2 regions of the Rhodococcus sp. GQ147 genome follow, and region 1 is predicted to be linked to the other one. Evidence: riboswitches for the same ligand, from Rfam matches in the RefSeq annotation. Region 1 holds a riboswitch; the other holds the start of a gene.

The links. Region 1 has a riboswitch for glycine ahead of gcvP (aminomethyl-transferring glycine dehydrogenase). Riboswitches for the same ligand answer to the same signal wherever they lie in the genome.
Region 2: it holds a riboswitch for glycine, as region 1 does, so the genes downstream of both, AC6CID_RS09855 (DMT family transporter) here and gcvP (aminomethyl-transferring glycine dehydrogenase) in region 1, are expected to answer to the same signal.

The regions. Positions count from the first base shown of each region.
Region 1 is NZ_JCAXDU010000012.1:139,713-143,550, reverse strand. Features, by position in the region: gene garA (glycogen accumulation regulator GarA) at 1-123, shown strand, start outside; gene ftsR (transcriptional regulator FtsR) at 123-860, shown strand; gene AC6CID_RS15360 (bifunctional nuclease family protein) at 1,009-1,482, shown strand; gene AC6CID_RS15355 (MerR family transcriptional regulator) at 1,722-2,348, shown strand; glycine riboswitch at 2,466-2,561, shown strand; gene gcvP (aminomethyl-transferring glycine dehydrogenase) at 2,724-3,838, shown strand, end outside.
Region 2 is NZ_JCAXDU010000006.1:199,016-202,853, reverse strand. Features, by position in the region: gene AC6CID_RS09860 (DUF2254 domain-containing protein) at 1-1,292, opposite strand, end outside; glycine riboswitch at 1,425-1,515, shown strand; gene AC6CID_RS09855 (DMT family transporter) at 1,658-2,665, shown strand; gene AC6CID_RS09850 (SPFH domain-containing protein) at 2,719-3,838, opposite strand, start outside.

The DNA.
Region 1 (3,838 bases):
ACCTACGTCAACCGCGAGCCGGTCGACTCCGCCGTTCTCGCGAACGGCGACGAGGTGCAGATCGGCAAGTTCCGGCTGGTGTTCCTGACCGGTCCGCGAGGTAACCAGGGCGCAGGTAGCTGATGACCGCGGCCCGCCAGCCGGCGCCGGCCGGAATGTCGATCGGGTCGGTGCTCGACCGCCTGCGTCCGGAATTTCCGGACGTGACGATCTCGAAGATCCGGTTCCTCGAGGCCGAGGGACTGATCAGCCCGGAACGCACACCCTCGGGCTACCGCCGCTTCTCGATCGCCGATTGCGAGCGTCTGCGGTACGTGCTCACCGCGCAGCGCGATCAGTACCTTCCGCTCAAGGTGATCAAGGAGCAGCTCGAGGCGATCGACCGCGGCGCCGCCACGGTGGGATCGGTCGAGACCCGGATCACCCGGCCGCGTTCGCTGGCGGTGGCCCGCGGCGAGGTCTCGCCGGAGGATCTGCGCACCGATCGCGAGATCCGGGTGAGCCGCGAGGATCTGTGCACCCGTGCCGGGATCGACGCGGCCTTCCTCACCGAGCTGGTGGGGGCGGGCCTGCTCAAGCCGGGCCCGGCCGGTTTCTTCGACGAGGACGCGGTGCTGCTCGCCCGCACGGCGAAGGCGATGGCGGAGTTCGGCCTCGAGGTTCGGCACCTGCGGGCGTTCAAGCTCGCCGCCGACCGCGAGGCCGCGCTCGTCGCTCAGATCGCCGGCCCGATCGCGAAGGGCCGCGACGCCGGGGCACGGCAGCGCGCCGAGGAGATGGTGCGCGAACTGGCCGCACTGTCGTTGACATTGCACACCTGCCTGGTGAAAGCGGCGGTGCAAGGAGCCCTCGACCGTTAGGCGACGAATTCGTCGTCGAGTGCGACCACGGCCCTCCGTCAGGTGGTGACCTACGGCACCTGACGGATGTGCTGGAGGACACTAGAATTCCAGGCAGTACCTGTCGGGTGGTCCCACCACCGACGAGCAGCAGGACGGAGGCATCGCGATGAGCGAGATGCGGATAGTAGGGATTCGTATCGAACAGCCGCAGAACCAGCCTGTCCTCCTGCTGCGGGAGGTCGACGGCGATCGGTATCTGCCGATCTGGATCGGGCAGAACGAAGCGACCGCCATCGCCCTCGAACAGCAGGGGGTCGAACCGGCACGGCCGCTGACCCACGACCTGATCAAGAACCTCCTCGAGGCGTTCGGTCGCAACCTCCGCGAGGTGCGCATCGTCGACCTGCGCGAAGGGACGTTCTACGCGGATCTGGTCTTCGACGGAGGGATGCGTGTTTCCTGCCGGCCCTCCGACGGGGTCGCGGTGGCCTTGCGCATCGGCGCGCCGGTCCACGTCGAGGAACCGGTGCTCACCGAGGCAGGACTGGTCATGCCCGACGAACGGGAGGACGAGGTCGAGAAGTTCAAGGAGTTCCTCGACTCCGTCTCGCCCGACGATTTCAAGGCGACGGACGGCTGAGCGCCGTCCGTCGCACGGCGACGAGCGTTGGCGCGCGCGTCGGCCGTGACGGTAGTAATGTCGAACGTTGCCTTCCGGTCGGCGTGTCGCAGCCCGACGCCCAACACCGGAGCGTACGCTGAGTTGATCCGCCAGGGATGACTCGGTGAGCCTGGGAGGGCTCGATGATCGGATGTGGTCGGGGGATCCACCAATCGATCGTTGCGAGGCAGAACTGGGCGCGCGAGAGGGAGTCAGTAGTGCGAGATCGGACGAAGGGACAGCCACTCGGCGTCGATTCCGGCGATCGCTCGAATCCGGCGCCGCGGACGAACGAGACCGACGAGATCCAACCGGGCCTGTTTCCGGACAACTCGGCGCCCGACGAGCTCGTCGGCTACCGCGTGCCCATCGCCTGCCAGATCGCAGGAATCAGCTACCGCCAGCTCGACTACTGGGCCCGCACGAATCTGGTCGTACCGTCCATCCGCGGGGCTGCCGGTTCCGGTAGCCAACGGCTGTACTCGTTCAAGGACATCCTCGTCCTCAAGATCGTCAAGCGCCTGCTCGACACCGGCGTCTCGCTGCAGAACATCCGCGTCGCCGTCGACCATCTCCGCAGCCGTGGGGTGGGCGACCTCGCGAAGATCACTCTTTTCTCCGACGGCACCACCGTCTACGAATGTACGTCGCCCGAAGAGGTCGTCGACCTGCTGCAGGGCGGGCAGGGCGTCTTCGGGATCGCGGTGAGCGGCGCGATGCGCGAGCTCACCGGCAGCATCGCCGATTTCCCCGCCGAACGCGCCGACGGCGGCGGCGTCGAGGAACGCCCCGAGGACGAACTGGCGTCGCGTCGCCGCGAACGCATCAACCGCCGCATCGGCTGACCACACCACTGATGTCGCATCGGCCGACCACATGACCGCTCCACTCCACCGCCGGCGGCACTTTCCGCACCTGCGGTATTTCGACCCCCGCGACGTGAACTAGACTCGAAGACGCGTCGCCATCACGCGGGAGAGACCCGGACACCGAGCCGGGCGCCGAAGGAGCAGCACCTCCCCGTCAATCTCTCAGGCAACCGGGACCGCGTGAGCTCCGACGTCTCTGGAAAGTGGCGGGAGCACCCGCCCGCCCACGGGGAAAGGCTCTGGCCGGCCGAATCTCTCAGGCGCTCGCTCCGCGAGCTCACGACAGAGGGGGAGGAACCACCTCGCGCGACCGCGCGCATGTGGACCTCGCCGACCAGCCCGGGAGCTGCGATGACAGATGCCGTCACCTCGAACTTCGCCGATCGCCACATCGGCCCCGACACCGCCGGCCTGAACCGGATCCTCGACGTCGTGGGAGTCGATTCCCTCGACGCCCTCGCCACCGCCGCGGTGCCGGCCGCCATCCTCGACGACCGTGCAGACAACGTGCCGACCGGCCTCGACGTCCTCGACACGCCCCGCTCCGAGCACGACGTACTCGCCGAACTGAAGGCACTCGCGTCGCAGAACACCGTGGCGACGTCGATGATCGGCCACGGCTACTACGACACGCTCACGCCGCCCGTGCTGTTGCGCAACATCATCGAGAACCCCGCCTGGTACACGGCCTACACCCCCTACCAGCCGGAGATCAGCCAGGGACGCCTCGAGGCGCTGCTGAACTTCCAGACCATGGTCGCCGACCTGACCGGCATGGAGATCGCGAACTCGTCGATGCTCGACGAGGCCACCGCCGCTGCCGAGGCCATGACCCTGCTGCGCCGCGCGAACCGCAAGTCCAAGAGCCCGCGCCTGGTCGTCGACGTCAACCTGTTCGCGCAGACCGCCGCGGTGCTGGCGACCCGCGCCGAACCGCTCGGTATCGAGATCGTCACCGTCGACCTCGCTGCCGACGGACTTCCCGAGGGCGAGTTCTTCGGCGTGATCCTCCAGGTGCCCGGCGCTTCGGGCCGCATCATCGACGCCGCTCCGATCATCGCGGCGGCCCACGGCCGCGGCGCGCTCGTCGCCATCGGCGCCGACCTGCTGGCCATGACCTTGATCACCCCGCCCGGGGAGCAGGGTGCCGACGCGTGCTTCGGCACCACCCAGCGGTTCGGTGTGCCGATGGGCTTCGGCGGGCCGCACGCCGGCTACCTCGCCGTCGGTAGCGCCCACACCCGCACCCTGCCCGGACGCCTCGTCGGTGTCTCGGTGGACGCGGACGGCAACCCGGCCTACCGCCTCGCGTTGCAGACCCGTGAGCAGCACATCCGCCGTGAGAAGGCCACCAGCAACATCTGCACCGCCCAGGTGCTCCTCGCCGTGCTCGCGGCCATGTACGCCTCGTACCACGGCGCCGAAGGCCTCACCGGCATCGCCCGCCGCGTCGCCGGGCACGCCCG
Region 2 (3,838 bases), on a different contig from region 1:
CCCTCGGCGACGGCACGGAAACGTTCGAGGTCCTCCGGACGGAACTCGGGCCGGGCGACCACCGCGTCGACGAGCAGACGCAACTGGTGCTGCAAGGCCGGCACCGACCCGGTGCGCCCCTGCTCGGAGAGATGATCGATGAGCATGCGCAGCACCCGGGCGAGCGCCGTGGCCACGTGCAGCTGCGCCGAGCCGGCCTGCCGGATCTGCTCGAAGGCGTGCTCGATGTACTCGTCGGGCGACAGGATCCACGGACGCAGCAGAATCCGGCCGTCCGCACCCCCGATCGCCGGCACCGGACTGTCGGTGACCAGCAGGGTGCGCAGCAGACTGCCGAGCCGGAGCACCACCTCGGTGGCGGTCGTCGGGTCGTTGATCGCCTGGCTCAGTGCGCGCAGCGCGATGTCGACGAGTTGCCGCAGCGCGAAGTCCACGTCCTGTTGCATGGTGCGCGTATTCGAGATCTCCACGGCCGCCTCGAGCCGCCGCAGGACCACCGCCCGTTCCGGCTTCGGATGGATCCGCAGCAGCGGTTCCCCGCAGTGAATGTACGCGCCGGGACGCGTCTCCATCCGCACGACCGAACCCGGCGGTACCACGGCGAGAACGAGCTCGGCCGGCGCCTGGGTCACCCAGCCGTCGCGCCGGGCGTACACCGTCGCCCCCTCGGTGAAATCCGGCTCCGGCACCCGGTCGACGTGGATCTCGCCGCGCGAACTCCGGCTCGTGTTCGAGATGACCTTCTCGGCCTCCGAGGCGATGCTGCGCACCACCTCCCCGACCTGCAGACCGTGGGCCAGCCGGTTGAGATAGGCGATGATGAGCACCACGGTCGACACCGCGAGGACCACAGCGAGGGTGGTCGACAGTGTCGGGGCAGGTGCGGCGTCGTCCGCGCCGATGTGGCGCAGTGTCAGCACGCAGTAGACGAAGGTCGCCACCAGCACCCCGATCACCGTCTGGCTGGCCCGATCCCGGATGAAGGACCGCATCACCCGCGGCGAGAACTGGCTGCTGGCCAACTGCAGGCTCACGACGGTCAACGAGAAGACGACGCCGGCGGTGGTGATCGTGGCACCCGCCACGGTGCTCAGCAGCCAGATCGCGGCGTTGCTGTTCATCTTCATGCCCCACGCGAAGGGGCCGAAGGTCCGATCGATGTAGCCGCTCACCTCCGCGAGCACGGCTCCGGCGACGACGACCAGCGCGGGCAGCGCGAACAGACTCTCCCGGAATCGGTATACGCCCGCGGCGATCCGCAACTGCATCCACGGTCTCGGCAGAGCACTCATGTCGACCAAGCTAACCATCCGCAATCCGTACCGCGGGCACTCGCAGCGAGCTGTGGGCACACGCACCGGATGTCCCCTACGGCACGGTTACGGCAAGTCCATGAGATACTCGACGGACAATTGAACAGCCACCGAACCGCGGCGGGAGAGTCCCGCACACAGCGGGCGCCGAAGGAGCAACCTCCCCGGGAATCTCTCAGGCCCCCCAGACCGCCACGGCGAGGCTCCTCTGGAAAGCAACTCTTCCGGGTTCACCGAAGGTGTAAGCGGCTCCGTCCGCGAAAGCTCTCAGGTCCGATGACAGAGCGGGGAACGACAACACCCGCTGGTGCTCGTTTCGTGCACCCTGGACCCGAGGTAGACGTGTGACCGTTTCCCTGGGCGCGCCCCTGCGCGCCGATCATGCGCTGCTCGAGCAGCGCCCCGAAGTTGCACCGACCGAGTCGCGTGGCCCTGTTCTCCCTCCCTCCCCCGCCCCGAAGTCGCCGCCGCGTACGAACCGGCGACTCGGGATCGCCGCGATCGTGCTGTCCGCGACCGCGATGGGCGCCGCAGGATTGTTCGGCCGCAAGGCCACTCCCGAAGGCGCGGTGCTCGGTGAAGCACTCACGCTCGGGCGGATGGCGGTCGGAGCGATCGGCATGCTCGTCCTGATCGCGCTGTCCCGCCGCCTCGGACAGTTGCGCCGGACCCGCCTGTCCTGGTCGGTCGTCGGTGGCGGTGTGCTCCTCGGACTGTCCCTCGCGACCTATCTGTCCGCCACGGTGTTGACCGACCTGTCCCGTGCCGTGGTTCTCCATTACCTCGGCCCCGTCGTCGCGACGGCCCTCGCCCGGGTGTTCCTGAAGGAGAGGGTCGGTCGCCTCGACGCCCTGTCGATCGGCACGGCGTTCGCCGGCATGTTGCTCGCCGCCGGCCTGGTGGGCGGTGAATCGTCCGGGGGCGAGCACGAGACGCTGGGTACCGTGCTGGGCGCTGCCTCGGGAGTCTTCTACGGCGGGGCCCTGCTGTGCTACCGCTATCGCACCGACATGCCGTCCGACGTCCGGTCCCTGTGGAACTTCGTCTTCGGCGCCGTCGCGGCAGGTGGGATGGTCGCGGTGACTCGACCCGACCTGTCGGGGATGACCGCGACGCACTGGTTGTGGGCCGGTGGGTTCTTCGTCGTCTGTGGTCTGTTCGCGCTGGGGCTGCTCGTCGTCGCAGGCAAGCACCTCCGCGCCGCGGAACTGTCCGGCCTGTCCTACCTCGAAGTCGTGGTCGCGCTGATGATCGGCATGGTCGCCTTCGGAGAGTCCGTGACCGCGCTCGCCGCCGCGGGCGCCGGTCTCATCGTGGTGGCGATGGCACTGCCGATGCTCGGCCGCCGATGACGAGTGGGAGGGCGCGCCGGTCGGCGCGCCCTCCCACTCGTGATCGGTTTCCGTTACTGCTGTTGCGGCGGCTCGGCCGGCTGCTCGGATGCGTCGTTCGTCATCCAGCGCTGCGCCGGCGGCGTTGCGGGCAACGCCGACTGTACTTCACCGGCACCCCTCTGCGTCCCCTCCGTGGCGAGACCCGTCCGAACTGCGGGGTCGACCGGCTTGCGCGCGACCGCCTCGGCTTCGGCGACGGCCTGGGCCACCTCGGGATCGCGCTTGGTCGCGAACCAGTCCTCGACCTCGGCACTGTCGTCCTCGGGCCGTTGCAGTTCCTCGTCGACAGGGCTCGGCTCGAAGCGGAAGACGCCGTCCTCGCCGGGCGCGCCGAGCGTCCGCGCGAATCCTTCGAGCGCCTTGCCGAAGTCGCTCGGCACCACCCACATCTTGTTCGCATCGCCCTGGGCCATCTGCGGCAGGGTCTGCAGGTACTGGTAGGCGAGCAGCTCCGGAGTGGGCTTGCCGGCCTTGATCGCGGCGAAGACCTTCTCGATGGACTTCGCCTCGCCCTGGGCCTCGAGGTAGCGCGCCGCGCGATCACCCTGCGCGCGCAGGATCCGCGACTGCCGGTCGGCCTCGGCTTCGAGGATCGCGGCCTGCTTCGCACCCTCGGCGGAGAGGATGCGCGACTGCTTGTCGCCCTCGGCGGTCTTGATCGCGGATTCACGGTGACCCTCGGCCGTGAGGATCATCGCGCGCTTCTCGCGGTCGGCCTTCATCTGCTTCTCCATCGATTCCTGGATCGACGGCGGCGGATCGATGCTCTTGAGTTCGACCCGGGCGACACGCAGGCCCCATCGGCCGGTCGCTTCGTCGAGCACACCGCGGAGCTGACCGTTGATGGAGTCGCGGGAGGTGAGCGTCTCCTCGAGGGTCATTCCGCCGACGACGTTGCGGAGCGTGGTGACGGTGAGCTGCTCGACCGCGGCGATGTAGTTGCTGATCTCGTAGACCGCCGCCTGCGGGTTCGTCACCTGGAAGTACACGACCGTGTCGATGCTCAGCGTCAGGTTGTCCTGGGTGATGACCGGCTGCGGCGGGAACGAGACGACACGTTCGCGTAGATCGACCTTCGCGCGGATGCGGTCGACGAAGGGCACCAGGAAGGTGAGCTGACCCGACGCCGTC